DNA from 3 places in the Actinomadura citrea genome. Region 2 is predicted to be linked to each of the others. Evidence: predicted binding sites of a transcription regulator. Region 2 holds the regulator's gene; each other region holds the start of a gene.

Region 1 (9,633 bases), 1.3 Mb from region 2:
GTGGCCTGCCGGAAGCCCGTTCCCCCTGCCTCGACCACGGCGGCGGTGAGCATGAAGCTGTTGGACTCCCAGATCTGGCCGGGTGCCAGGGAGGTGCCCGGCTCGCGCAGTTCGTCGCCCGTGGAGACGACCACGATGCGCGGTTTCGGCCGGACGGTCACCCGGGACCGCCCGACCGCCGCGAGCATGCCGATCTGCGCGGCGGTGATCCGGGCGCCGGCCTCGGCGACGACCTGCCCGGCGAGGACGTCCTCCCCCGCCCGCCGGATGTAGTTGCCCGGCGGGGCGGCGCGCGAGATCCGGACGGTGGCGTTGCCGCCGTCCGTCCACTCGACGGGGATCACGGCGTCGGCGCCGGCCGGCAGCGGCGCGCCCGTCATGATCCGGGCGGTCAGGCCCGGCCGGATCGCCGACACGCCGGAGTCGCCCGCGACGATGTCGCCGACGACGGGCAGCGAGACGGGACCGGCCTCGGTGGCCGCCGCGATGTCGGCCGCGACGACGGCGTAGCCGTCCATCGCGGAGTTGTCGAACGGCGGCAGCGGCATCGGCGCGGACACGGACTCGGCGAGCACCGAGCCGTGCGCCTCCAGCAGCGCCAGCTCGAGCGGCGGCAGCGGTGCCACGCTGCCGAGGATCTCCGTCAGATGCTCGTCGACCGTTCTCATAGCCACGGCCCCAGTCTGACGCCTCGTCACGAATCCGTTGTGTCGCCCACGCCGTCCTGCGTCCGGACGAATTCCCGCAGCCACGGCAGGAACTCCGGCGCCAGGTCGGGCCGTTCCGCCGCGAACTGGACGACCGTCCGCAGGTACTCCAGCTTGTTGCCGGTGTCGTAGCGGCGGCCCCGGAACTTGACCCCGTAGACGCCGCCGCCCTGGTCGGCGGGCATGTCGGCGAGGGTGCGCAGCGCGTCGGTCAGCTGGATCTCGCCGCCGCGGCCGGGCGGGGTCTTCTCCAGGACGTCGAACACCGCGGGGTCGCAGACGTAGCGGCCGATGATGATCCAGTTGCTGGGGGCCTCCTCGGCGGCGGGCTTCTCCACGAGGTCGGAGATGCGGACGACGTCCTCCTCGTCCGTCGCCTCGATGGCCGCGCACCCGTACGCCGACACCTGATCGGGCTCGACCTCCATCAGCGCGATGACGCTGCCGCCGTGCTGGCCGCGCACCTCGATCATGCGCTGCAGCAGCTTGTCACGAGCGTCGATCATGTCGTCGCCGAGCAGCACCGCGAACGGCTCGCGGCCGACGTGCTGGCGGGCGCAGTGCACCGCGTGCCCGAGGCCGCGCGGCTCGCCCTGCCGGACGTAGTGCATGATCGCCAGATCGCTGGACTCGTGCACGGCCTCCAGGCGTTCGTCGTCGCCCTTGGCGCGCAGCGCCTCCTCCAGCTCGTACGCTCGGTCGAAGTGGTCCTCGATGGACCGCTTGCTGCGCCCGGTGACCATCAGGACGTCGGTCAGCCCGGCGTCGACCGCCTCCTCCACGACGTACTGGATCGCCGGTTTGTCGACGATCGGCAGCATTTCCTTGGGAGTCGCCTTGGTCGCGGGCAAGAATCGGGTACCGAGGCCGGCCGCCGGGACGACCGCTTTGAGCACTGGTGCAATGTCGGCCATATACACGACCCTAGCCATCCACGAGGACCACAGCGTGCACCCCATCGCTACGAAGACCGGCCTCCGGGCCGAACTGCTCGCACGACGTGCGGCGATGCCGCCCGAGACGCGCTCCGGCGCGGCGCGCCCGATCCGGGACGCGCTGCTGCCCGTCCCGGAGGTGGAGATGGCCGGGACCATCGCGGCGTACGTCTCCATAGGCGACGAGCCGGACACGCGGAGCCTGCTGTTCGCGCTGTGGAAGCGCGGGACGTACGTGCTGGTCCCCCGCCTGCTCCCGGACGGCGACCTCGACTGGGCGTCCTACGAGGGGCCCGACTCGCTCGTCCCCGGGGCCCGCGGGTGCCTGGAGTCGTCCGAGCCGCCGCGCGGCCCCGGGGCGGTGGCCAGCGCGGACGTCGTGCTGGTGCCCGCGGTGGCGGTCGACCGGACGGGCGTGCGCCTCGGCCGCGGCGGCGGCTCCTACGACCGGGCGCTGGCGCGCGTGGGCCCGGCGATCCTGACCGCGGCGCTGCTGTTCGACGGGGAACTGGTGGAGAGCGTGCCCGCCGAGCCGCACGACCAGCGCGTCCGGGCGGTGGTGACGCCGTCGCAGGGGCTGGTCCGCCTGGGCTGACCTGCTCGCGGATCCGGGCCTGCTCGTAGAGTGAGGGGGCCAAGATCGCGGATGGGGGACGCGGTCGAGTACGGCCTGACGGGAGGTACGAGATGACGGCGCCGTGGCGGATCCTTTCCCTGCCCCCGATCGCGGACGAGATCGTCCATGGTTTGTTCGCGCCGCTGGGAGACGCCGCCGAGGTGGCGTTCCCGCAGACCAGGGACCGGGCGGGCCTGCTCGCCGCGCTCGCCGGCGCCGACCTGGTGATCGGCGACTTCACCGGCCGGCTGGCGCTGGACGCCGAGGCCGTGGCGGCGGCGCCGCGGGTGTCGTTCGTCCAGATGCCCGCGGTCGGGATCGACAGCATCGACGTCGCCGCGTGGGCGTCCGCGGGCGTGCCCGTGGCGAACGCGGCGGGATTCAACGCGCGCGGGGTCGCCGAGTGGGCGGTCGGCGCGGCGTTCGCGCTGTGCCGCAACCTCGCGCGGGGCGACCGGGCCGTCCGCGCGGGCGGATGGCCGCAGATGGAGATGGCGGCGCTCGGCCCGCGCGAGATCCACACGCAGCGGGTCGGCATCGTCGGGTTCGGGGCGATCGGCGCCGAGGCCGCGCGGCTCTTCGCGGCTCTGGGCTGCGCGGTCTCGTACTGGACGAGGCGGAGGCGTCCCGAGGCGCCGGCGACGTACCGGGAGCTGGACGAGCTCGTGGCGACGTCCGACGTCCTCGTCCTCGCCCTGCCGCTGACCGAGGAGACAAGGGGGTTGATAGGTCCGGAGCGGCTCGCCCTGCTGCCGGACAAGGCGCTGCTGGTGAACGTGGCGCGCGGGGGCATCGCGCCTGACGGCGCCGTCCTCGCCGCACTGGATTCGGGACGTCTGGCCGGGGCGGCCCTGGACGTGTTCGAGCAGGAGCCGCTTCCGGAGGGGCATCCGCTGCGTTCCCGCGAGGACGTCCTGCTGTCGCCGCACACGGCGGGGGCGTCCGTCCAGTCGCAGCTCAACCTGCTCGGGATGGTGCGCGACAACGTCACCGCGGCCGTTCAGGGACGAGACGTACAGAACGTGGTGAACGGGCTCAATCCACTGGTCACACGGCGATAGCGGCCATGACGGACACGCCGTCCCTCAATCGTAAATATGCGATTCGCCCGTGAATCTGTAGGATTCCTAAACGATCAACTTTGACGACCCCGAAGGGTGGGATGTGCACCTCGACATCTGGCTACTCCTCGGGGCCACGCTCGTACTCAGCGCCATCATCGCGGTCAGGCTGTCGCACCAGGCGGGCCTCCCCACGCTGCTGGCGTACATGGGCCTCGGCCTTCTCATCGGCGAGTCCGGCCCCCTCCACATCCGCTTCGACAACGCGGAACTGGCCGAGACGCTCGGCCTCGCGGCCCTCGTGCTCATCCTCGCCGAGGGCGGCATCACCACCAACTGGCGGCGCGTGCGGCCCTCGGTGCCGGCCGCGCTCAGCGTCTCCACCCTCGGCACCCTGATCAGCATCGTCGTCGTCGCGCTGTCCGCCATGTGGCTCGTCGGCCTGGAGTGGCGTCCCGCGTTCCTGCTCGCCGCCGTGCTCGCCCCCACCGACGCGGCCGCGGTGTTCTCGGTGCTGCGGCGGCTGCCCCTGCCCTCCCGGCTGACCGGCCTGCTGGAGGCCGAGTCCGGCTTCAACGACGCCCCCGTCGTGATCATCGTGATCACGCTCAGCGCCCACACCGCCGTCCCCAACATGGCCGAACTGCTCGGCGTCATGGTCTACGAGCTGGTCGCGGGCGGCATCGTCGGCGTCGCCATCGGGTGGCTGGGCGCGCAGGCGCTGCGCCGCGTCGCGCTCCCGGCGTCCGGCCTCTACCCCATCGCCGTCCTGTCGCTGGCCATCGGCTCCTACGGGGCCGCCTCCCTGATGCACGCGAGCGGGTTCCTCGCCGTCTACGTCAGCGCCCTCGTCCTCGGGAACGCGCGGCTGCCGCACCGCCCCGCCACCCGAGGCTTCGCCGAGGGCGTCGGATGGCTCGCGCAGATCGGGCTGTTCGTGATGCTGGGCCTGCTGGCCGACCCCGGAGACCTCCCCGGCCAGATCCTGCCGGCGCTCATCGTCGGCTTCGTCCTGCTGCTGGTGGCCCGCCCCCTGTCGGTGGTGCTGTCCACGATCGGGTTCCGGCTGTCGTGGGGCGAGAAGGTCTTCGCGTCCTGGGCGGGGCTGCGGGGCGCCGTCCCGATCGTCCTGGCCACCATCCCGATGGTCGCGGACGTGGAGCACGCCGACCGGCTCTTCGCGATCGTCTTCAACATCGTCGTCATGTTCACCCTGCTCCAGGGGCCGACGCTGCCGCTGGCCTCGCGGCTGTGCCGGCTGACCGGCGACGAGCAGACCCGCGAACTGGACGTCGAGGCGGCGCCGCTGGAGGAGCTGCACGCCGACCTGCTGGAGGTGCGGGTCCCCGCCGACTCGCTGATCAGCGGCGTGGAGATCTTCGAACTGCGGCTGCCGCCCGGCGCGTCCATCACCCTCGTCGTGCGGGACGGGGCGAGCTTCGTGCCCGAGCCCACCACGCCCCTGCAGGCGGGCGACACCCTGCTGATCGTGACCACCGCCGAGGTGCGCGAGGCCACCGAGCGCAGGCTGCGCGCGGTCAGCCGCAAGGGCCGGCTGGCGGGCTGGTTCGGCGAGAAGGGACAGTGACCAGGAGTCCCGCGGCGACTCGGGTCCCGCGGGGCCGGGTCCTGGGCGGCGCGCCGCCTGGGAACATCCCGGGGGCGAATCCTGTTCCACGCATGGGTACCATTAGCAGTCGTCTAGAGTGAGTGCCAGTCCGGCTCGCGCCGGGCTGAGTCAGCGAGGAGGAACCGTGCCGACGTATCAGTACGTTTGCACCGACTGCGGCGAGCCTCTAGAGGTCGTGCAGAAGTTCAGCGACGACGCGCTGACCGAGTGCCCGGCGTGCAGCGGCAAGCTCCGCAAGGTCTTCTCCGCCGCGGGGATCATCTTCAAGGGCTCGGGCTTCTACCGCACCGACAGCCGCGGCTCCGGCAAGTCGGCCTCCACCGCGGGGGCCTCGTCCAACGGCTCGTCGAACGGGTCGTCCAACGGCTCCTCCGGCGACTCGGGCGGTTCCTCGGGCGACTCCGCCAAGTCGGACTCGTCCTCGTCGACCTCCGACTCGTCGTCCTCGTCGACCGGCAAGTCGTCGTCCTCCGAAAAGGTCGCCTGACCTTCTAGGCATCTCCGCCCGCACCCGGGGGATCCAGCCGGATCCCCCGGCTTTCGTCGTATCCGGAAGCCGTCGCCTACATCTCCAGGGGTAGGCGACGGCTTTCGTTTGCCTCGGCAGGCGTAGCGCAGGTCCGTCCTAACGCCGGAGGCGCAGCCGCAGACCTTCCGCGACCATGGAAGAGACAGAGAGCGACCCCCCACCCCGGCCGGGCCTCTCCTGTCGCACGGCTTGACTTGGCTCTGTTTACGAGAGACTCTCATATCGAGAAGCTCGCCATGCCCCACGCTTTCCGATTTCGCGATATTACTTGACACCTCTCGCTCAACGAGAGACTCTTGGGCCGAACACGACATATCTCGATATCGCCCGGTGCACACAGGAGAGGACCTATGAGCGCACCTAGCCCGGCTCCCCCGAGGCCGCGGACACACCGCCTGGCCGGACTGATCGCCGGACGGCGCACCAAATGGGCCGTCCTGGCCCTGTGGGTCGTCCTCCTGGCCGCCCTCGGCCCCCTCGCCGGCAAGCTCGGCGACGTCGAGAAGAACGACGCGGCGTCCTGGCTGCCCGCCGGGGCGGAGTCCACCCGGGTCGTGGAACTGGAGGAGAGGTTCCGCAAGGACGAGACGATGCTCGCCGTCGTCGTCTACGAGCGTTCCGGCGGGATCACCGCGGCGGACAAGGCCAAGGCCGAGTCCGACATGGCCGCGTTCCAGAACCTGCCCGGAGCGCAGAAGGCGCAGGGGCCGTTCCCGTCCAAGGACGGCAAGGCCCTGCAGACCCTCGTGCCCCTGACGGACGAGGACCTCACCGCCGCCGTCGACCAGGCGCGCGACCTCGCCGAGCGCGGACCCCCCGGACTGGCCTCGCACGTCACCGGTCCCGCCGGCGGCGGCGCCGACCAGTTCGAGGTGTTCCAGAGCCTGGACGGCTTCCTGCTCATGGCCGCTGGTCTCGTCGTCATCGTCCTGCTGCTGTTCATCTACCGCAGCCCGGTCCTGTGGTTCGTCCCCGTGCTGAGCGCCGTCTTCGCCCTGGGCCTCGCCCAGTCGACCGTGTACCTGCTCGCCAAGTACGCGGACCTCACCGTCAACGGCCAGAGCGCCGGCATCCTGACCGTCCTCGTCTTCGGTGTCGCCACCGACTACGCCTTGCTGCTCGTCGCCCGCTACAGGGAGGAACTGCACCGGCACGAGGACCGGCACGAGGCCATGGCCTACGCGCTGCACCGCGCCGCGCCCGCCGTCATCGCCTCCGCCGCCACCGTGGCCGTCGGCCTGCTGTGCCTGCTGCTCGCCGACATGAACTCCACCGCCGGCATGGGCCCCGTGGCCGCCGCGGGCGTCCTCACCGCCCTCGCCGCCATGACGACCCTCCTGCCCGCCCTCCTCGTCATCTGCGGCCGCTGGCTGTTCTGGCCGCTGATCCCCCGCTACGACGCCAAGTACCTCAAGCCCGAGGCGTACGAGGCCGAGCACGGCGTCTGGAGCCGCGTCGCAGGAATGGTCGGCAAGCGCCCGCGCGCGCTCTGGGCCGCGACCATGCTCGGCCTGATCGTCCTCACGCTCGGGCTGGGCTCGCTCAAGGCGGACGGCCTGTCGGACGCCGGCCAGTTCACCGGCAAGCCCGACTCGGTGAAGGGCTCGGAGGTCATCGCACGGCACTACGCCGCCGGCTCGGGCTCCCCGGCCCTCGTCATCGGCAAGGCCCCGGCGTCCGACCAGATCGCCCAGGCCGTGCGCGGAACGCCGGGCGTCGCCGAAGTCAGCGCCCCCGCCGCGGCGGGCGGTCTGGTCAAGTACGAGGCGACGCTGAAGGACGCCGCCGACAGCCAGGCCGCGCGAGCGACCATCGACCGGCTGCGGACCGCGGTGCACGCCGTCCCGTCGGCGGACGCCAAGGTCGGCGGCACGACCGCGACGTACCTGGACATCAAGCGCGCCTCCTCCCGCGACAACAAGGTCATCATCCCGATCGTGCTGGCCGTGGTGCTCCTCATCCTCATCGCGCTGCTGCGCGCCGTCGTCGCGCCGCTGCTGATGATGGGCACCGTGGTGCTGTCGTTCCTCGCTTCGCTCGGCGCCTGCGCGGTCATCTTCGAGCACGTCTTCGGGTTCGAGGGCACCGACTCCGGCTTCCCGTTGCTGGCCTTCATCTTCCTGGTCGCCTTGGGGGTCGACTACAACATCTTCCTGATGCACCGCGTCCGGGAGGAGTCGCAGGCCCTCGGCACGCGCCGCGGCATCCAGCGAGGGCTCACCGTCACCGGCGGTGTGATCACCTCGGCCGGGCTCGTCCTCGCGGCCACGTTCGCGTCCATGGTCACGCTGCCGCTGGTGTTCATGGTCGAGATGGGCTTCGCGGTCGCGTTCGGCGTCCTGCTCGACACCCTCGTCGTCCGGTCGCTGCTGCTGCCCGCCCTGTCCTACGACATCGGGCGGCGGATCTGGACGCCGGGACGGCTCGCCAAGGAGGCGCCCGCCTCGCCGCCCAAGGTCCTGGACCCGGTCGGCTGACGTCCCGAGAACGCGGAAGGGCCCGGCTCCGGCCGGGCCCTTCTTCGTGCGGCGGCGGAGTTATCCACAATCTGCGGACGGTCTGCCGGGCACGGCGCCCAGGTGGCTAGGGTCGGCGGCATGTCCACTCAGGCTTCCGCGTCCCAGCCCGTCGCCGAGATCGGGGTCATCGGCGGCTCCGGCTTCTACTCGTTCCTCGACGACATCGAGGAGGTGCGGGTCGACACCCCCTACGGCCCGCCCAGCGACCCCATCGCGATCGGCGAGCTGGCGGGCCGCCGCGTCGCCTTCGTCCCCCGGCACGGCCGCGACCACCGCTTCCCCCCGCACAAGATCCCCTACCGGGCCAACCTGTGGGCGCTGCGGTCCCTCGGCGTCCGCCAGGTGCTGGCGCCGTGCGCGGTCGGCTCCCTCACCCCCGACCTCGGGCCCGGCACGCTGGCCGTCCCCGACCAGCTCGCCGACCGGACGTCGGGGCGCGACCAGACCTACTACGACCAGGGCGCCGCCGTCCACGTCTCCTTCTCCGACCCGTACTGCCCGACGGGCCGCCGCGCCGCCGTCGAGTCCGCGCGGACCTCCGGGTGGGACCCGGTCGACCGCGGCACGCTCGTCGTCATCGAGGGCCCCCGCTTCTCGACCCGGGCCGAGTCCCGGTGGTTCGCCTCGCAGGGGTGGACGCTGATCGGGATGACCGGCCACCCCGAGGCCGTCCTCGCCCGCGAGCTGGCGCTCTGCTACACCTCGCTCTGCCTCGTCACCGACCTCGACGCGGGCATCGAGGAGGGCGAGGGCGTCACGATGGAGGAGGTCCTGCGCGTCTTCGGCGAGAACATCGACCGGCTCCGCGGCGTCGTCGCCGACGTCGTCAAGGCACTGCCCACCGAGCGCACCTGCGCCTGCCCCACCGTCCTCGACGGCATCAAGCTCCCCCTGGAACTGCCGTGAGCGCCCGCTTATCCCGCCTGCGGCGGCCGCTGGCGGCGCTGTTCGCCGCGGCCGCCGCGGGCCTGGCGCTCCTGGCACTGCGTCCCGGCCCGCCGCCGTCCGTCCGCGTCCTCGCCGCCGCCCGCGACCTGCCCGCCGGAACGCCCCTCGGCCCGTCCGACCTGCGCCACCTCGACCTGCCGCCGTCCGCCGTCCCGGTGGGCACGCTCCGCACGGGCGGAGCGGGCCGCGTCCTCGCCGGACCGATGCGCCGCGGCGAACCCCTCACCGACGCCCGTGTCGTCGGCGCCGGGCTCCTACGCGGCTACGGCCCCGGCACGGTCGCCACGCCGGTCCGCCTGGCCGACGCGGGCGCCGCCCGCCTCGTCCACCCCGGCGACCGCGTGGACGTCCTGACCGTCCCGTCCGAGGCCGCCCCCGCGAACGGCCCCCGCGCCCGCTGGGACGCCGCCCGCGTGGTGGTTTCCGAAGTCCCCGTCATAGCGACCCCACCCCCTGACGAGAACGGCGCCCAAGAGGGCGCCCTGGTCGTCCTGGCGACCGACCGCCCCCAAGCGGTGGCCCTGGCCGGCGCCGGCGCCCCCCTGGCCCTGACGATCACCGCCCCCTGACCCCGGACAGGTCGGGTCTGAAGTGGGCCGACTTGGCTAATCATGGATGACTTCATTACGATCCGTAGCCGTTTCACGCGCCCCGACAGCCAGGGGCGCGACCCCCGACAACCCTGGAG
Region 2 (9,633 bases):
GACCGGCGCGGACGTGGATCACGACCGCCCGGGCCGGACCGGGTTCTCATCGATCAACTCCCGGTAGCGGTCGGCATTTCGACCGGCCACTGGCTAAGGTTGTCACCTCAGGCGTAACCCCCCGGTTCGCAAGGCGTTGCGGCACATCTCGCCCCGGCGGGAACGCTCGACCACGTCGGTCGGACGCGACCGTCCGAATGGACGGCGGGGGGCCGGCAAAGGCGGCGGATAGGTGACCGAGGCAAACCAGGACATGCCCTTTCGTAAACCGAACGACGAGGGTGCGCGTCCAACTGACGTGACCGAGACCCTCGTGGCCAGGGGCACGGCGGGCGCGGTGGCCGCCGCCTGGGACGCCGATCAGGCGGTGACCGCCCTCTACAGCGCCAACTACCGTTCGCTGGTGCGCCTGGCGGCGATGCTGGTCCGGGACGCGGGGACGGCCGAGGAGGTCGTGCAGGACGCGTTCGTCGCGATGCACGGCGGCTGGCGCCGGCTGCGCGATCCGGACAAGGCCCTGTCGTACCTGCGCCAGTCGGTGGTCAACCGGTCGCGATCGGTGCTCCGGCACCGCGCCGTCGTCGAGAAGTACGCCCCCAAGGGCCTGCCCGACGCGCCGAGCGCGGAGGCCGGGGCCATCGGAGAGCTGGAGCGCTCGGCGGTGATCGACGCGCTGTCCCGGCTCCCCGCCCGCCAGCGGGAGGCGCTCGTCCTTCGCTACTACGCCGATCTGTCCGAAGCGGAGATCGCCAGCGCGATGGGCATCTCCCGCGGCGCCGTGAAGAGTCATACGGCGCGCGGCATGACCGCGCTACGCAACGTCCTGGAGCAGTTCTCATGACCACCGACCCCCACGACGAGCACGGCGAGATCCTCCGCCGCGCCCTGCACGCGGAGGCGGACTCGGTCAACCCCGCGGGCGACGGCCTGGAACGCATCCGGGCCCGTGTCGCCGACGGCCGGCGCCACCGGTTCGGACGTTTCGGCCCCGCGCACTTCGGGTTCGACCGGTTCACCGTGAACTGGGCGCGCCCCCTCCTCGCCGTGGCCGCGGCCGTGCTGATCGCCGCGCTGGGCGTGACGGCGCCGCAGACGATCGACCTGATCCAGCAGTCGGTCGGCAGCAACAGCCAGTCCGGCGACGGGGACGACGACGTCGCCGGGGACCGCACCGGCCCGGGGATCGATCCCGAGTTCCCCGTCCCGTCGTCGCCGGGCGGCAGCGCGTCCGGCGAGCCGAGCACCTCGGAGACGCCGAGCAGCAGTTCCTCGCCGGGCCTGTCGTCGTGCCGCATCCCCTCGCCGGGGGCCTCGGCCGGCTCGACCGCCACGCCGACCCCGGCGACCACGCCCTGCCCGAGCGAGACCCCGACGCAGGCGCCGCCCACCACGCCGGCTCCGCCCACCTCCACGACGCCCGAGCCGCCGAGCAAGCCGACCGAGCAGCCGACGCCGTCCGAGACGAGCGAGCCCGCGAAGACCACCGAGCAGGGCGCCGCCACCACGCCGTGACCGCGCCGGCCGGTGCTACCAGCGGCCGGTGGCGGCCAGCAGCACGCTGGCCGCCGCGACGCCCGCCGTCGAGGTGCGCAGGACGGTCGGGCCGAGCCGCGCGGGGCGCCCGCCCGCGGCGGCGAAGCGTTCCAGCTCGTCCTCGCTGATCCCGCCCTCGGGGCCGACCACGAGGACGATGTCGCCCCGCGCGGGCGGCCGCACGGCGCTCAGCGGCGCCTCCGCCTCCTCGTGCAGGACCAGGGCCAGGGACGCGCCGGCGATCCGCCCGGCGACGTCCTCGGTGGACTCCAGCTCCGCCACCGCGGGCAGGCGGCTGCGCCGCGCCTGTTTGCCTGCCTCGCGGGCGGTCGCGCGCCAGCGCCCGAGGGCCTTGTCGCGGCGCTCCGGGCGCCAGCGTGTGACGCAGCGGGACGCCGACCACGGGACGATCTCGTCCACGCCGACCTCGGTCATGGTCTCGACCGCGAGCTCGCCCCTGTCGCCCTTCGGTAGGGCCTGGACGACGACGAGGCGGGGCGCGGGCGGGGGCTCCCGGTGCCGGGCCAGCACGTCCAGCGTGAGGGACGCCCGGTCGGCCGCGGTGACGACGCACTCGGCCAGCAGGCCCTCGCCGTCGGTGAGGTCGACCCGCTCCCCCTGCCGCAGCCGCCGCACGGCCGCCGCGTGCCGGCCCTCGGGCCCGTCCAGCAGGACGCGGTCGCGCTCCAGCGCGTCCGTCCCGGCGAGAAAGACCGGCGGGCTCACCCGGGCCGTCCGGGGGAGGCGGAACCCGGGCCGACGTCGCTCATCGCTGCCACCATGCTCCTCAATCGCCGCGGCGGCCCTCCTGGTAGGCCGCCGCCACCGCGCTTCAGTGCTGGTTGAAGACGTCCTTGAGGCGGGAGAACACGCCGCGCTGCCCGGGGGCGAACCTGCCGGGCGGGCGCTCCTCGCCGCGCAGGACCGCGAGCTGCCGCAGCAGCTCCTCCTGCTCCTCGTCGAGCCTGTTCGGCGTCTCCACGTTGACGTGGATCATCAGGTCGCCGCGGCCGCTCTCGTTGAGGTGCCGGACGCCCCGGTTGTAGAGCGTGATGACCTGCCCCGACTGCGTGCCCGGCTTGATGTCGACGCTCTCGGCGGCGTCCAGCGTCTCGATGGTGACGCTGGTCCCGAGCGCGGCCGCCGTCATCGGGATCTCGACCGTGCAGTGCAGGTCGTCGCCCTCCCGCTCGAAGATCGGGTGCGGCTTCTCCACGATCTCCAGGAACAGGTCGCCGGGCGGTCCGCCGCCCGGGCCGACCTCGCCCTCGCCGGCGAGCTGGATGTGGATGCCGTTCTCCACGCCGGCCGGGATCTTGACCTTGACGGTGCGCCGGGTGCGGACCCGGCCGTCTCCGGAGCACTCGGTGCACGGGTTGCGGATCACCGAGCCGAAGCCGCCGCACGCCGGGCACGGCCGGGCCGTCATGACCTGGCCGAGGAACGAGCGCTGGACCTGCTGCACCTCGCCGCGGCCGTGGCACGTCTCACACGTGTCCGGGTGGGTGCCGGGCGCGCAGCCCGACCCCTCGCAGGTCGTGCAGGCGACCGCCGTGTCGATGGACAGCTCACGGGTGGTGCCGAACGCGGTCTCGGCGAGGTCGAGCTCGACCCGCAGCGTCGCGTTGCGCCCGCGCCGGGCGCGCGACCGCGGGCCCCGCGAGGTCGCGGTGCCGAAGAAGGCGTCCATGATGTCGCTGAACGGGAAACCGGCGCCGCCGAACCCGCCGGCGCCCGCCCCGCCCGCGGACGCGAAGGGGTCCGCGCCGAGGTCGTACATCTCGCGCTTCTTGGGGTCGGAGAGCACCTCGTAGGCCTGGGTGATCTCCTTGAACCGCTCCTGGGTCTCCGGATCCGGGTTGACGTCCGGGTGGAGTTCCCGCGCGAGCCGGCGGTAGGCCTTCTTGACCTCGTCGGCGCTGGCGTCCCGCCGGACGCCCAGGGTCGCGTAGTAGTCGTTCGCCACTTACGACCCCGCCAGGATCTGTCCCACGTAGCGTGCCACTGCCCGTACCGCTCCCATCGTGCTGGGGTAATCCATGCGTGTCGGCCCGAGCACTCCCAGCCGGGCCAGAGTGAGGTCGCCCACCCCGTAGTCGGCGGCGACGACCGAGGTCGACTTGAGCCCCAGGTCGGGGTTCTCGGTGCCGATCCGCACCGTAACTGTAGAGGAGTCGCCGGTCTCGCCGAGCAGCCGCATGAGGACCACCTGCTCCTCCAGCGCCACCAGCACCTCCCGCAGGCTGGGCGAGAAGTCCACGGCGGCGAGGTTGGCCGCCCCGGCGAAGACGATCTTCTCCTCGTGCTTCTCGACGAGCGTTTCCAGCAGCACCGACAGGACCGCCGCCGCGACCGGCCGCTCGTCCGGGCCCACCCTGTCGGGCAGGTCCGCCACGGCCGCCGGGACCTCGCCGAGACCGAGCCCGTCCAGGCACGTGTTGAGCAACGCCCGCAGGTGCCCGATCGATTCCTCGGAGATCTGCCCGGTCTCGATGACGCGCTGCTCCACCCGCCCGGTGTTGGTGATCAGGACGAGCAGCAGCCGCCCCTCCGCCACCGGGACCAGTTCCACGTGCCGCACCGCCGAGCGGGTCAGCGACGGGTACTGCACCACCGCGACCTGCCGGGTCAGCTGCGCGAGCAGCCGCACCGTCCGGCCGACGACGTCGTCGAGGTCGTAGGCCCCGGACAGGAACGTCTCGATGGCGCGGCGCTCGGCGACCGACAACGGCTTGATCGTGGACAGCCGGTCGACGAACAGCCGGTAGCCCTTGTCGGTGGGGACGCGCCCGGCGCTGGTGTGGGGCTGGGCGATGTAGCCCTGCTCCTCCAGCACCGCCATGTCGTTGCGGATGGTCGCGGGCGAGACTCCGAGGTTGTGCCGGTCGGCCAGCGCCTTGGAGCCCACCGGCTCGTTGGTGGAGACGTAGTCCTCGACGATGGCGCGCAGGACCGCGAGTTTCCGGTCGTCCAGCACGATGTCACCTCCTTCGTCCGGCCGGTCCGCTACTGGCACTCCATGCTTTCGAGTGCCAAGTCTACGGCCCGGAAGGCTCGGCTGGAGCGCCCCCGCACTCTCCGCACGGCTGCGTGATCCTATCCGGCCGGGGAACCGGCGCCACGCCGAGGAACGCGGGGCGGCGCCGCGCGGGCGCCCCGCCCGGTTAATGTGCGGATCTGTGCGGAGTAAGAACTACGGAAACGACGTGCTGGGCGGCGACTGGCGCAGGCCCCGCAAAGGACAGATCCCCGAGGTCCCCGCCGAGCCGGGCCTGGTCGCCGAGGATCCCGACAGCGGCTTCTGCGGCGCCGTGGTCGGCTGCGACAAGTTCGGCGTCACGCTGGAGGACCGGTTCGGCAAGCGCCGGGTGTTCCCGCTGACCAAGTCCGGATTCCTCATCGACGGCAAGCCGGTCACCCTCGTCCGGCCGACCGCCGCGCCCGCGGGCCCGGCGCGGTCCGCCTCGGGCTCGATCGCCGTCCGTGGCCTGCGGGCGCAGGTCGCCAAGGAGAGCCGCATCTACGTGGAGGGGCTCCACGACGCCGAGCTGGTCGAGAAGATCTGGGGCCACGACCTGCGCGTCGAGGGCGTCGTCGTCGAGTACCTCGAAGGCGTGGACGACCTGCCCGCCATCGTCGAGGAGTTCGCCCCCGAGGAGCAACGGCGCCTCGGCGTCCTGGTCGACCATCTCGTGGAGGGGTCCAAGGAGTCGAGGATCGCCGCCCAGGTCACCTCGCCGTACGTCCTCGTCGCCGGCCACCCCTTCATCGACATCTGGGAGGCCGTCAGGCCGGCGGCCGTCGGCATCCGCGCCTGGCCCCGCATCCCCCGCGGCATCCCGTGGAAGGAGGGCGTGATCGCCGAACTCGGCTGGGGCGACGACACGGGCCCCGCCTGGAAACGCATCCTCGGCTCGGTGAACGCCTACACCGACCTGGAACCCGCCCTCCTCGGCCGCGTAGAAGAACTCATCGACTTCGTGACCGTGCCTTCCCAGGGGTAGCGCCCCCTGGAACCCCCCGTCACGAGCCGGGCGGCCTCCAGGCGCCCAGAGCGCCTTCCAGCCACCCGACCCGAGGCGACGGTTCAGGCTTCCCTCTCTGCCGGGGGGCGGGGTCGCTGGTCAGGTCAGGGCTCGGACTACGGCGTCGGCCAGGAGGCGGCCCTTGAGGGTGAGGACGGCTCGGCCCTGCTCGTAGGGGGCGGGCTCGATCAGGCCGTCGCGCACCGCTCTGCGGGCGGCCTCGTCGTCCAGGAGGTGGGCGGGGCAGCCCTGGGCGAGGCGCAGTTCGAGCATGACGCGTTCGATGTGCCGGTCCTCGTCGGTGAGGATCTCCCGGGCGTGGGCGGGGGTGGTGCCCTCGGCGAGACGGGCGGCGTAGGCGGCCGGGTGCTTGACGTTCCACCAGCGGGTTCCGCCCACGTGGCTGTGGGCGCCCGGGCCGACGCCCCACCAGTCGGCGCCCGTCCAGTAGAGCATGTTGTGCCGGCAGGCGGCGCGCGGGTCGGCGGCCCAGTTGGAGATCTCGTACCAGTGCAGGCCGTGGCCGCTGAGCAGCTCCTCGGCGATCAGGTAGCGGTCGGCCATGGCGTCGTCGTCGGGGGCGGTCAGTTCGCCCCGCCTCACTTGCGCCGCCAGCCTGGTGCCCTCCTCGACGATGAGCGCGTAGGCGGACACGTGGTCGGGCTCTGCCGCCAGGGCCGCTTCCAGGGAGCCTCTCCAGTCGTCGTCGGTCTCCCCTGGCGTTCCGTAGATGAGGTCGAGGTTGATGTGCTCGAAGCCCGCCTTGCGCGTCCACTCGACGACCTGCGGGACGCGTCCGGGCGTGTGCGCGCGTTCCAGGACGGCCAGGACGTGCTCGCGGGCGCTCTGCATGCCGTAGGAGACGCGCGTGAACCCGGCCTCGCGGAGCTTGCCTATGGACGCCTCGTCCACCGACTCGGGGTTGGCCTCGGTGGTGACCTCCGCGCCCGGGGCCAGCCCGAACTCGACGTCGATCGCGGACAGGACCCGGCCCAGGTCGTCCGGCGGGAGGAGGGTCGGTGTGCCGCCGCCCACGAAAACCGTCTTCACGGGCAGATCCACGTCCCCGAGCACTCGCCGGGCCATGCGGACCTCGCGGATCGCGGTGTCGGCGTAGGAGTCGCGGCTCGCCCCCGGACCCAGCTCCGTCGCCGTGTAGGTGTTGAAGTCGCAGTACCCGCACCGGGTCACGCAGAAGGGCACGTGCACGTAGAACGCGAACGGGCGCTTTCCGAGCCCGTGCAGGGCACTGCCGGGCAGCGCACCGTCGGCCGGTACGGGGTCGCCATCAGGAAGGGTCGAGGGCACCTTCCAAGTCTGCCCCGCTCCGCCGCCTGCTTCGACCGGGCCGGTCAGGCGTCCCCGAGCTTGTCGCGGAGCCAGTCGGGGATGTGCTCGGCCGAGCGGGGGAAGCGGTCGAGGTCCTGGACGTAGGCGGACGAGGCCAGCGGCGGGGTGAAGTCGGGCTCGCCGTCGTAGTCGAACTCGGCGCTGAAGTGGCCGGAGCGCTCGACCTGGAGGCGCGCGGTGAACCAGGCGCCCTTGTCGGACCGGTACATGACGCGGCGCAGCTCGTCCATCTTCCCGACGGCCTGGCCCGGGGGCAGGGCCGTGCGGCGCCCGCCGTCGGGGCCCTCGACCTCGAAGGAGGCGCTGTCGATGCCGACCGTCGCGCGGAACTCGAAGTCGAGCCGCTGCCAGCCCGCGGGGGCGGCCGAACGCAGCGCGCGCACGGCGCCGTTCACCGTCTCCCGTTCCTTCTCGGAACGCAGAACCTGCTCGGGGTGGGTCACGCTGCCTCCGCGAGGTCGGCCGGTTCGGTAGATCAAAGGCACCGTACCCGTCCGACCGTACCGGCATCGGCGCCCGCGCCGGGCAGCCGCCGCCGTGTCGCGGCCGACCGGCGCGACTTCGGCCGCCGACCGCCTGAGGAGCCGCAACGAATACGGATAAGGTCGTCCGGATGCGAAATGTGGGTGCGACCGGCCGGGGACGAGTGCCCGCCCGGGTGCTGCTGCGCGGCGAGCCGGACGGCTGGCACTGGGTGCTGGTGGACGACGCGGGCGCCGAGCGGCGCTCGGACTTCACCGGCGCGGGGACGCGCTGGTCCGCGGGCGGCCGGTCCGACCCCGAGCCGGCGTGGTGGCGCCGCAGGCTCGCCGAGACGGCCGACGGGCTGCGGGAGGCGGTCGCCGAGCGGCTGACCGACGCGACGTTCCGCGAGTTCGGCACCGAGGCCGCGATCACCTGGTTCGCGGTCGCGGAGCCCGTCGAGTGGGAGGGCATCGTCACCCTCCGGGAGGCCGACCCGGCGCGGTTCCCCGGCCGGGTGCCGCCGTTCGTGGTCACGCTGGAGCCGGGGCGCGGGGCGCTGCTGCCGGACGCGAGCCTGCTGTTCTCCACCCGCGCCGCGGACGCCTGGACGACCCTCGCCGCGGTCGCGGAGCGCTGCGGCACCCTCCCGCCGAAGTCGTCGTTCCTGTGCGGGTGGGCCGGGCACCGCAGCGTCCGGGTGGGGCGCGGGTCGCTGGCGCTGTCGACCGGCCGGGGCGAGGACGGCGTCGAGCGGCTCGCGCAGATCTGCGGGACGCGGGCGCCCGGCTGGAGCGGCAACCCCGAGATGCGGTTCCGGCTCGACGGCGTCGACCTGCTCGACGAGCCCGCCGGCGACGTCGTCGCGCTGCTGCGGGAACTCGACCACGAGATCGTCAGGCGCGGCCGCTCCGTCCGGCTGGCGGCCTCCGGGCTCACCCTCCACGCGCCCGACGGGGCGGACGAGGCGGAGCGGTTCACCGGTGTGTCCCTGGGGGTGCCGGCGGCGCTGTCGCCGCTGTGGGCCGGTTCCTGAACCCTGACGCACACGGAGCCGACACCCACGGGGGACCGCGCCGTCACCGGAACGCAACCGCGGCCGCCTAGGTTCCCCGATCATGAGAAGCCGCGCGCGCCATGCCGTGCTCGCCGTGACCGGTGCAGTCCTCGCCGGCGCTCCCCTCGCCCTCACCGCCTCCCCCGCCCACGCCGCCTCCCCCGTCCGCTCCGCCGGGTCTCCCGGCACGATCAACGTCCACCGCGGCGGCCCCGCCCGGTCGCTGCCGTTCACCGCCCGCCGGGACGGGGAGGCGGTGATCTCCTTCACCGCGTCCGCCCCGGGCGTCTCCTGGGTCCGCGGGGGCGCCGAGTCGGCCGTCGTGTCGATCGCCGTCGACGGGCGCCATGTGACCGACCTCGTCGTCCCCTCCTCCGACCCGATCCCCCGCAGCCTCGGGCTCGGGCGCGTCGGGAAGGGACGCCACAAGGTGACGCTGCGGTTCGCCGAGGGCAGCGCGCCCGCCGCAAGCCGCGTCACGCTCCGGCGCCCCGCGGTCCGCATTCCGGAGGCGGACGCGCTCGCCCTGCGCCACGCGCCCGTCGTCGTCGGGCGGACGGGCTGGCCGTTCGGCGACCCCTACCAGAACGCGACCACCGACACCCCCCTGGTCGCCTGGCACGAGACCCGCCCCGCCGCCACACCCGGACACAAGATCATCGAGTACTCGGTGGTGTGGAGCAACGAGGACGGCGGCACCGACACGCCCGCGCTGATGGCCCGCTGGGGCCGGACGACCGACATCGAGTGGATCTACCGGGTCGAGGTCGACGCGTCCGGCAGGCGCGTGGACGGCACCGCCGTCTACCAGGCCCCGATGCACCTGACCCTGAAGTTCACGGGCCGCTACGAGGGCGACCACCCCCTGCTGCAGACCTGCACGCAGAACAACAACATGTGCGACGTGATCTCGCCGGACCCGCCGCTGCGCTTCCTGCTGGACGCCGCCGGGACGCGCCCGGACGGCCGGGCCCGCGAGGTCGTCATGGACCGCGAGCCGTGGACCTACCGGATCGCGGCGCAGGAGATGGTCCGCGAAAGGAAGATCGAGAACCCGTCCGATCCGGCGACGCGCGAGGTCGGCGACCAGCGGACGTACCTGTTCGTGGAGTTCGCCAAGACGACGGGCGCCGCGACCGGGTCCGGGTCGGTGCCCGGGGTCGCGCTCGGGGTGCGGCTGAAGTCCGACCCGTCCCGGCTGTACCG
Region 3 (9,633 bases), 5.4 Mb from region 2:
TGGCCGTGACCGCCGCCGGCGGCCTCGTCGGCCTCCTCCGGCTTGTCGACCACGAGCACCTCGGTGGTGAGCAGCATGCCCGCGATGGAGGCGGCGTTGGTGACCGCCGAGCGGGTGACCTTCACCGGGTCGATGACGCCCTGGGCGATCAGGTCGCCGTACTCGCCGGTGGCGGCGTTGTAGCCGTGGCCGACCTGCAACTCCTCCACCTTGGAGACGACGACGTAGCCCTCCTGGCCGGCGTTCTCGGAGATCCAGCGCAGCGGCTCGGGCAGCGCGCGGCGGACCGCCTCCGCACCGGTCGCCTCGTCGCCGGACAGGCCGAGGGCGCCGAAGCCCTCCTTGGCGACGTGCACCAGGGCGCTGCCGCCGCCGGAGACGATGCCCTCCTCGATCGCCGCGCGGGTCGCCGAGATGGCGTCCTCCAGGCGGTGCTTCTTCTCCTTCAGCTCCACCTCGGTGGCGGCGCCGACGCGCAGCACGCAGACGCCGCCGGCCAGCTTGGCCAGGCGCTCCTGCAGCTTCTCGCGGTCCCAGTCGGAGTCGCTGTTCTCGATCTCCACCTTGATCTGGTTGATCCGGGCGGTGACCTCGTCCGCGGAGCCCTCGCCGTCGACGATGGTGGTGGCGTCCTTGGTGACGGTGATCCGGCGAGCGCGGCCGAGGTCCTCCAGCCCGATCGAGTCGAGCTTGAGGCCGATCGACTCGCTGACGACCTGGCCGCCGGTCAGGGTGGCCATGTCGCCGAGCATCGCCTTGCGGCGGTCGCCGAAGCCCGGAGCCTTGACCGCGACGGACAGGAAGGTGCCGCGGATCTTGTTGGCGACGAGCAGCGCCAGCGCCTCGCCCTCGACGTCCTCGGCCACCACGAGCAGCGGCTTCTTGGTCTGGGCGACCTTCTCGGCCAGCGGCAGGAACTCCTGCACGTTGGAGATCTTGCCGTCCACGATGAGCACGTAGGCGTCCTCCAGGACGGCCTCCATGCGCTCGTGGTCGGTGACCATGTGCGGCGACAGGTAGCCCTTGTCGAACTGGAGGCCCTCGGTGAACTCCAGCTCGAGGCCCATCGTGTGGGCCTCCTCGACGGTGATGACGCCGTCCTTGCCGACCTTCTCGAACGCCTCGGCGATCAGCTCGCCGATCTGCGGGTCCTGCGCGGAGATGGTCGCGACGTGCGCGATCTCGCCCTTCTCCTCGACCTCGCGGGCCGACTTCAGCAGCTGGTCGGAGACGTACTGGGCGGCCGCGTCGATGCCGCGCTTGAGCGCGAGCGGCGAGGCGCCGGCCGCCACGTTGCGGGTCCCCTCGCGGACCAGCGCCTGAGCGAGGACGGTCGCCGTGGTGGTGCCGTCGCCCGCGATGTCGTTGGTCTTGGTCGCCACTTCCTTGGCGAGCTGGGCCCCGAGGTTCTCGTAGGGGTCCTCCAGCTCCACCTCGCGGGCGATGGTGACGCCGTCGTTGGTGATCGTCGGCGCGCCGAACTTCTTGTCGATGACGACGTTGCGGCCGCGCGGGCCGATCGTCACCTTGACGGCGTCCGCGAGAGCGTTGACGCCGCGCTCAAGAGCCCGGCGAGCGTCCTCCTCGAATTCCAGGATCTTCGCCATGCGGATACTCCTCTTTCACGCGATCCGCCCCGGCGGGCCGCCCGAAGGCGGCGCCGACCGGGGCGGGTGCATCACGTCTCGGTGATTACTTCTCGATGACCGCGAGCACGTCGCGGGCCGAGAGGACGAGGTAGTCCTCGCCGTTGTACTTGACCTCGGTGCCGCCGTACTTGCTGTAGAGCACGACCTCGCCGACCTTGACGTCGACGGGGACGCGCTCGCCCTTGTCGTCGACGCGACCCGGGCCAACGGCAAGGACGGTGCCCTCCTGGGGCTTCTCCTTGGCGGTGTCCGGAATCACCAGGCCCGACGCGGTGGTGGTCTCGGCCTCAAGCGGCTGGACGACGATGCGGTCCTCAAGCGGCTTGAGAACAACCTTGGTGGCGGTCGTCACGATCTGACCTCCCCTTCGATTGGTCCTCGGCCGGCCATGGATGACCGACCAGCACATGTGACAGAAGAGGCGACCCTGGACCGGCCTGCCGTCGCGGGTGCCAGACCGACCTTCGTCGCTGTATTTGGCACTCTACCCTTGAGAGTGCCAGTCGTGAGACTATTCCGTGCCCGTTGGCCCGTCAACACGGACACGAGCCCGCCCGGCGGCCGTCTCCGGGCGTTCACCGGCCCCCGGTCTCCGGCTCTGCCGCTAACTTCCACCCTATGGACATCGCGTCGTTCCGGGTCCTGCGCACCCCCTCCGGCCAGGCGCTCCTCAGGGAGACGGCCGAGGCGGACGTGAGCGAGGACGGCCTGCTCGCCACGGCATCACGGCTGCGCGAGCGGCACGAGCCCCCGCTCGTGGCCGCCGCGCTGACGCAGGTCCGGCTGCGGGAAAGGGCCCGGGCCAAGTTCGGGGCGGACGCCGACCGCATGTATTTCACGCAGGCGGGGCTTGAGCAGTCGACCCGCGCGAGCGTGGCGGCCTACCGTGCCGGACGGTTCGCGGATCGGCTGCCCGGCGCGCGTGTGCTGGAACTGGGATGCGGGATAGGCGCCGACCTCATCGCCCGAGCGCGCGCGGGCCTGGCCGGGGAAGGCGTGGAGCTGGACCCGCTGACCGCTGAGGTGGCTCGCGCCAACGTGGCCGCCTTCGGACTGGAGGGTCTCGCCTCTGTACGGGTCGGGGACGCCACCGAGGAGGATCCGTCCGGGTTCGATGCGGTCTTCGCCGATCCTGGACGGCGCACGGCACGGGGCCGTGTCTTCGATCCCCGTTCGTACGAGCCGCCGCTCGACGTCGTCCTGGCCATGGCCGGCCAGGTGCCCGCGGCCTGCGTGAAGGTCGCGCCCGGCATTCCGCATGAGGCAGTACCGGACGACGCGGAGGCCGAGTGGGTCTCGGTCGGGGGTGACGTCAAGGAAGCGGCCCTGTGGCTGGGCGGGCTCGCAGGCGACGTGGGCCGGCGGGCCACTCTCCTCGCGTCCGACACCTACCTCTCGGACCTCTCGGGCTCAGAGCCCCAGGTGCGGACTCTGACTCCCCGGGGGCTGGGCGACCCGGACGTACGCGCGTGGGGCCGTTACCTGTACGAGCCTGACGGCGCCGTGATCCGGGCCCACCTGGTCGGCGAAGTCGCGGAACTGGTCGGCGGCGGCTTGGCGGACCCTCACATCGCCTACGTCACGTCCGACGAGCTGCGCCCGACGCCCTTCGCCTCCGCCTACGAGGTGGAGGACGTGCTCCCGTTCTCAGTGAAGCGGCTGCGCGCCGAGTTGCGCCGCCGCGAGATCGGCGTGCTGACCGTCAAGAAGCGCGGCTCCGCCGTGGACGTCGACCGGCTCCGCCGCGACCTCGGTTTCGGCGGGCGCCGCGCGGGACGCCGCGCCAAGGAGCTGACCCTCGTGGTGACGCGCGTCGGACGCGACCCCGTCGCCCTGCTGACGCACCCCGTCGCCGGGGCCTGACCGGCCTGCCACGGGGCCGGACCCGCCCGGAACGGGCGCCGCCCCGCAACCCTGCCCAAAGATCTTCCCCTCGGCGGCGCAATGCCAAGAGGGACCGGGCGACGCGCCACGGCGGTGCAAATCATCGACGCTTTCCGGCATTGCGCGCACCAGGGATTGCGGCCGCCCGGCAAGGGCACGGCGCGGCGCGGGAATCGGCGCACCGAGATCAACCGGCGCGAAAAACACCAAGGCAGGTTCACCCGCCGGGACACCGGCTCCCCGAAAGCCCTCCCGAAAAGGCCCGGATCCCGCCCCGCCGCATCACGCCCGTCGCACGCGCATCAGGTCGGCGTGGCCCCCCGCCGGGTTCGGGAACTGCCGATGTTGGACGAGATGTACGGACAGAACGACACCCGGAACGCCGGACCCGTCCCGCACCGCCCGCCACCGTCCACCCCACAACTCCCACCAAGAAGGGCAATAACCGCGAAGCAGGAAATTCGCCATACACCCGGCGATATCTCGCTATCCCACCTAGTCGGATAACAGGCGCATTCCGCAGAACTCGCAATCTTCTCTGCTACCCGTTTTAGCCGCGCTCTACACGCACTACAGTGGCCACTCCAGAGATTCATTTGCCGTGCGTCATTTCGTCGCGCCGGCACACGAAGGAGCATCGGGTGGAAACGAATCACAACTTCCTGCAGACAGGGGGTCAACCGGTCTCGGATCGGATGCGGGAGTTGCTCGCCCGTGCGGCGCAGGACCACGTCTACGAACAGCGCTCACAGGGGCAGGTCCTGGACGAGATCCGCCAGCGACTCGAAGGCATGGAGTGGCTTCTCCGCGAGGTCCGGGAGCGGGAGCTCACCGGGCTGACCGGGCAGATCGAGAGCGTTCGCGGGCAGGTCGACGACCTGTCCGGCAAGCCCCCTGAATGGGCCGAGGGCCTGGCCGAGCACATCGAGGCGTTCGGCGAGCGGGTCAAGCCCGTCGCCGAGCTGCCCGCACTGTGGGCCGACGTCGGCGTGGTGGCCGAGAACGTCGACGAGGGCCTGACCCGCATCCAGGCCGTCCTCGACTCCGCGCAGCAGATCACCGACGCCACGCAGCAGGCGTCGCAGCGCATGGACGAGATGACCAAGCGGCTGGACAAGCTCCAGGGCAGCATGGAGGCCGCGTCCGTCCGCTTCAACCGGCTCGACAAGTCGCTCGCCGAGCTCGGCCACCGGTCCGAGCGGCTCGAACACTCGGTCAACGGGGTCACGTCACGGGTCGACCAGGCGCTCGGCGAGATGGCCGAGCGGATGGAGCAGGGTCTTGAGGCGGTCAACGGCCGGGTCGAGGGCGTCGGCGGCCGCCTCGACGGGCTCGACGGGCGCCTGGACGGCGTCGACGGCCGCCTCGAAGGGGTGTCGGGCAAACTGGGCGGGCTGGACGGCCGGTTCGAGAGCGTCGACGGCCGCCTCGACGGGCTCGGCGAGCGGATCAAACGGCTGCCCGCCACGCTGGAGATCGCCGAGGTGCACCGGCTGCTGGCCGAGCTGGCGCAGCGCCCCGCGGCCGAGTACGGCGACCGGTTCGACGCGCTGGAGAAGCACCTCGCCGAGGCCGTCGACCCGCTGATCGAGGAGTTGCGCGCCCGGCCGGACCGCGACGAGGTCAAGGCCACCATGTCGCAGATCGCCGAGACCGCCTACAGCGACGTCGCCAAGCGCATGGACGAGTTCTCCCGCAGGTTCGAGGACGTGCACGACGACGTCCGCAAGCGCATCGAGAACATCCACGAGGAGGTCACCAAGCGGGTCGACAGCGCGCTGGAGGAGTTCACCACGCAGGTCGACATCGTCTCCCGCCGCGTCGAGTCGGTGCACACCGACGTCGCCAAGCAGGTCGAGTCCGTGCACAGCGAGATGTCGCGGCAGGTCAGCGGGGTCCACCACGACTTCGGCAAGCGGATCGGCGACATCCACGAGGACGTCACGCGGCAGGTCGGCAGCATCCACGACGACGTCGCCAAGCAGGTCGGGACCATGCAGGAGGACGTCGCGCGGCAGGTCGGCGGCGTGCAGTCCGAATTCGCGAGGCGGGTGGAGAGCATGCAGGACGAGGCGGCGCGGCGCGCCGACGCGGCGCAGGCGGATGTCGCCAAGCGCTTCTCCCATGTCGAGGACGAGGTCGGCCGGAAGATGGACGGCGTCCACGACGATGTGTCCAAGCAGGTCAACGCGGTGCACGAGGACGTGCTGAAGCGGCTGTCCACCCTGGAGGAGACGATGCTCGCGCTCGCCGAGGCGCTGCTGCGTCCCCGCCGCGAGACCAAGGACTGACGAGCGTCCGGGTGGGGCCGGCGCGGGCCCCACCCGGCATTCGAATACCTTCCGGTATCCGCGGCGTTCGTCCCGCGAACCGCCGGGACGACCGAAGATGCTGCCCTCATGTCACCCCGATGACGTGCGCTTTGTTACTTTCCGTCTTCACAAAATCACTCCCAATACCCTTCGGAATCCGTTTTCATGGACCAGGTGACCCACCTACCGGCTCCCTGCCTGCCGACCGGCGTCCCGCCCGGGCACACCACCCTGCGATGGGTGGAGGAGTGCCTCGGCAAGGGCGCCGAGGTCCGCATGGTGCGGCCCCTCGCCGGCGGCTCCGCCCACGCCAACCACGCCCTCCTCGTCGAGAGCCGCTCCGGCGAGGCGCACCACCTCGTCCTGCGCCGCTGGACCTCCCGCGAGGCCGCCCCCCGCCGCTGCTACGGCGACGCCGAGTTCTCCCCCGAGCGCGAGATCGCGGCGCTCGCGCTGCTCGCCGGCTGCGCGATCCCGACACCGTCCCTGGTGGCCGCCGACCCGTCGGGCGCCTACTGCGACGTCCCCGCCCTGCTCATCACCCGGCTCGCGGGCCACCCGCCGCGCCCGTCCCACGACGACCTGCCCGAGTACCTGATCCAGCTGGCCGCCGCGCTGCTGGCGGTGCACGAGCTGAACGGCGCGTCCACGATGCCGCCGTACGTCCCGCACAACCGCCTCGACGCGCGGCTCGCGCCCAAGCACGCGCTCCGTCCCGACCTGTGGGAACGCGCCTTCGAGGTCGCCGCCCGGCCCGCCCCGGAGGCGCCCGCCCGGTTCATCCACCGCGACTACCACGCCGACAACACGCTGTGGTCCTTCGGCAGGCTCACCGGCGTCGTCGACTGGTCGGACGCCTCGTCCGGCCCCATCTCCGTCGACATCGCCTGCATGCGCCGCGGCCTTGCGCTGCGCTACGGCGCGTCCGTCGCCGACCGCTTCCTGTGCTCCTTCGACCAGGTCTCCGGCGGCCACGAGCACGACCCGTACTGGGACGTCCGCGGCCTCCTCGACCTGCTCCCCGAGGACGGCGCCCGCACGCTCGACGAACCCCAGGTCCCCCTCTACGAGGACTACCTCGACAGGCTCCTCGCCCAGTGCTGAGGCGCCGCCCCACGGACGCGCCGGCGCGTCAGGCGCCCGGGGCGGGCGTGACGGCGCGCGCGTTCACAGGGTGACGGCCTCGACCGGGAGGCTGGAGTCGGCGGGCAGTTCCAGATCGGACGGACCGATGCCGGAGGCGACCAGCTCCGAGCCCAGGGCGGCGACCATGGCGCCGTTGTCGGTGCACAGCTTCGGGCGCGGAACGCGCAGGCGGACCCCGGCGTCCGCGCAACGTTCCGCGGCGAGCGCGCGCAGCCGCGAGTTGGCCGCGACGCCGCCGCCGATCAGCAGGTGGTCGACGCCGTTGTCCTTGCAGACCTTCAGCGCCTTCCGCGTCAGGACGTCCACGACGGCCTCCTGGAAGGACGCCGCGACGTCGGCGACCGGGACGGGCTCACCCGCGCGCTCCTTCGCCTCCACCCAGCGCGCCACGGCGGTCTTCAGGCCCGAGAACGAGAAGTCGTAGGTGCCGTCGTTGTACTTGCCGCGCGGGAACGCGATCGCGGCCGGGTCGCCCTCGCGGGCCATGCGGTCGATGACGGGGCCGCCGGGGAACCCGAGGTCGAGGACGCGGGCGACCTTGTCGAACGCCTCGCCCGCCGCGTCGTCCACCGTGCCGCCGAGGGGCCGGACGTCGCCCGCCACGTCCGGGACCAGCAGCAGGGAGGAGTGGCCGCCCGAGACCAGCATCGCCACGCACGGCTTCGGCAGCGGGCCGTGTTCGAGCTGGTCGACGCAGACGTGCGCGGCCAGGTGGTTGACGCCGTAGAGCGGCTTGCCGAGCGACAGCGCGTACGCCTTGGCGGCCGCGACGCCGACCATCAGCGCGCCCGGCAGCCCCGGGCCCGCGGTGACCGCGAGCGCGTCCACGTCGGTGAACGCCACCCCGGCGTCCGCGAGCGCGCGCTCGACGGTCGGCCCCATCGCCTCCAGGTGCGCCCGCGACGCGACCTCCGGCACGACGCCGCCGAACCGGGCGTGCTGGTCCACGCTGGAGGCGATCGCGTCCGCCAGCAGCGTGTGCCCGCGCACGATCCCGACCCCGGTCTCGTCGCAGGACGTCTCGATGCCGAGCACCAGTGGCTCGTCCCGAATCACGTGAGTCTCCCTGTCTCCCCGTTCGCCCTGTCCCGCCCGCTTCCAGGGCGCCTTCTGCCGCTCCGGCTCATTCGGCTCTGGTGAAGCCCATGGGCGGACGGTCGCGGAGCTTGCGGCACATGACGATCGCGTCCACGTCCGAGGGCTGGTAGTAGCGCTTGCGGATGCCGACCCGCTCGAAGCCGAACCGCTCGTAGAGGCGGTGGGCGGCGTCGTTGTCGGCCCGGACCTCCAGGAACACCGACTCGCTGCCGCGCCGGACGGCCTCCTCCAGCAGGGCGGTGAGCAGCACCGCGCCGATGCCGCCCTTGCGGCGGTCCGCGCGCACCCCGATGGTCTGCACGTCGGCCTGCCCGCCCGCCGCCGCCAGGCCCGCGTAGCCGACGATCTCGCCGCCGGGCGCCTCCGCGACGACGTAGTACCGGGTGCGTGGCTGGTCGGCGAGCTCGCCGGCGAGCATCTCCTCGCTCCAGGCGTCCTCCGGGAACAGCGCCCGGTCCAGCCGGTGGACGACCGGAAGGTCCGCACCGGTCATGGGCCGCAGGACGACGTCGCTCACGCCGGCGTCACCTTCTTGCGGGGGCCCGGCTCCTTCGCGTCCGGCCGGCGCAGGTAGAGGGGCTCCGGCGGCAGCAGCTCGGGCCCCTTCAGGCCCGACAGCCGCGCGACGGCCAGCTCGGCGAGGGCGCTCGCGGTGGGCAGCAGCGGCTCGTGCCCGGACTCTCCGAGGACCTCCGGGTACAGGGCCGCGCCCTCGCCCACGACGGGCAGCCCCTCGGGCGCGCCCTTCAGGACGTCCGCCGCCGGGCCCACGGCGGGCTCGGTGGCGCGGAACCGTGCCGAGTCGTACCGAGCCCAGTAGACCTCTTTGCGGCGGGCGTCGGTGGCGACGGCGAACGGCCCGTCCCGCTTCGTGGCCCAGGCCATGATGTCGAGCGTGCAGACACCGTGCACGGGAACGCTGAGCGCCTCGCCCATCGCACGGGCGGTGACCAGCCCGACCCGCAGGCCCGTGTAGGGCCCCGGCCCGACGCCGACGGCGATCGCGCTGAGATCATCGGGCGCAGCCCCCGCCTCCGCCATCACCTCCGCGATGGACGGGGTGAGCAGCTCGGTGTGGCGCCGCCGGTCGACGGCCTCCGCCAGGCCGCGCGGCGCCGCGTCCTCGCCGGGAATCCACTCGTACAGCGCCACGGTGATCGCGGCGGTCGCGGTATCGAAAGCCAAGACCAGCACGGGTTGTAAGCCTACCGGCCGCCGGCACGGGGTGGTCCGGCTCTCGCCCAGCCGGGCTCAGGCGGGCTCAGCGCCGGCTCAGCGCGGTGACCACGGCCTTGGTGACCTCGGTGGCGCCGCCGGTGGCGGTGTCCGACGAGAGCGGATCGCCCTTGTCCGAGCCCGAGTAGTGGACGGTGACCAGGACGTTGGCGACGCGCACGTTGCCGATGGCCTCGCCGGAGCCCTGGTTGTCGTCCACGCTGTAGACGATGTAGCCCTCGTCTCCGACGCCGGTGAGCCGGATCTTGTCGGTGAGCTTCTGCCCTGCCAGCAGCGCCTTGCCGGACTCGTCGGCGGTCCGCTCGGTC

What was found. The regulator HrcA, encoded in region 2, represses chaperone genes, less so after heat shock. The targets are predictions, from matches to a motif close to TTGGCACTCTCNNNNNGAGAGTGCCAA.
Region 1: the regulator HrcA is predicted to act here: its motif matches at 5,010-5,036, upstream of BJ999_RS07290 (FmdB family zinc ribbon protein).
Region 3: the regulator HrcA is predicted to act here: its motif matches at 2,126-2,152, upstream of groES (co-chaperone GroES).

Annotation. Positions count from the first base shown of each region.
Region 1 is NZ_JACCBT010000001.1:1,492,514-1,502,146, reverse strand. It holds gene glp (molybdotransferase-like divisome protein Glp) at 1-668, opposite strand, end outside; gene galU (UTP--glucose-1-phosphate uridylyltransferase GalU) at 695-1,621, opposite strand; gene BJ999_RS07305 (5-formyltetrahydrofolate cyclo-ligase) at 1,656-2,237, shown strand; gene BJ999_RS07300 (NAD(P)-dependent oxidoreductase) at 2,330-3,319, shown strand; gene BJ999_RS07295 (potassium/proton antiporter) at 3,423-4,907, shown strand; gene BJ999_RS07290 (FmdB family zinc ribbon protein) at 5,074-5,436, shown strand; gene BJ999_RS07285 (MMPL family transporter) at 5,829-7,955, shown strand; gene BJ999_RS07280 (S-methyl-5'-thioadenosine phosphorylase) at 8,076-8,903, shown strand; gene BJ999_RS07275 (RcpC/CpaB family pilus assembly protein) at 8,900-9,514, shown strand.
Region 2 is NZ_JACCBT010000001.1:2,793,057-2,802,689, reverse strand. It holds gene BJ999_RS13205 (SigE family RNA polymerase sigma factor) at 254-841, shown strand; gene BJ999_RS13200 (hypothetical protein) at 838-1,512, shown strand; gene BJ999_RS13195 (16S rRNA (uracil(1498)-N(3))-methyltransferase) at 1,528-2,259, opposite strand; gene dnaJ (molecular chaperone DnaJ) at 2,366-3,499, opposite strand; gene hrcA (heat-inducible transcriptional repressor HrcA) at 3,500-4,510, opposite strand; gene BJ999_RS13180 (DUF3097 domain-containing protein) at 4,713-5,537, shown strand; gene hemW (radical SAM family heme chaperone HemW) at 5,658-6,866, opposite strand; gene BJ999_RS13170 (antitoxin YezG family protein) at 6,911-7,351, opposite strand; gene BJ999_RS13165 (hypothetical protein) at 7,522-8,406, shown strand; gene BJ999_RS13160 (hypothetical protein) at 8,489-9,633, shown strand, end outside.
Region 3 is NZ_JACCBT010000001.1:8,214,521-8,224,153, forward strand. It holds gene groL (chaperonin GroEL) at 1-1,607, opposite strand, end outside; gene groES (co-chaperone GroES) at 1,693-2,001, opposite strand; gene BJ999_RS37530 (class I SAM-dependent methyltransferase) at 2,268-3,512, shown strand; gene BJ999_RS37535 (apolipoprotein A-IV repeat region-like domain-containing protein) at 4,175-5,824, shown strand; gene BJ999_RS37540 (aminoglycoside phosphotransferase family protein) at 6,011-6,949, shown strand; gene tsaD (tRNA (adenosine(37)-N6)-threonylcarbamoyltransferase complex transferase subunit TsaD) at 7,013-8,047, opposite strand; gene rimI (ribosomal protein S18-alanine N-acetyltransferase) at 8,115-8,606, opposite strand; gene tsaB (tRNA (adenosine(37)-N6)-threonylcarbamoyltransferase complex dimerization subunit type 1 TsaB) at 8,603-9,283, opposite strand; gene BJ999_RS37560 (hypothetical protein) at 9,351-9,633, opposite strand, start outside.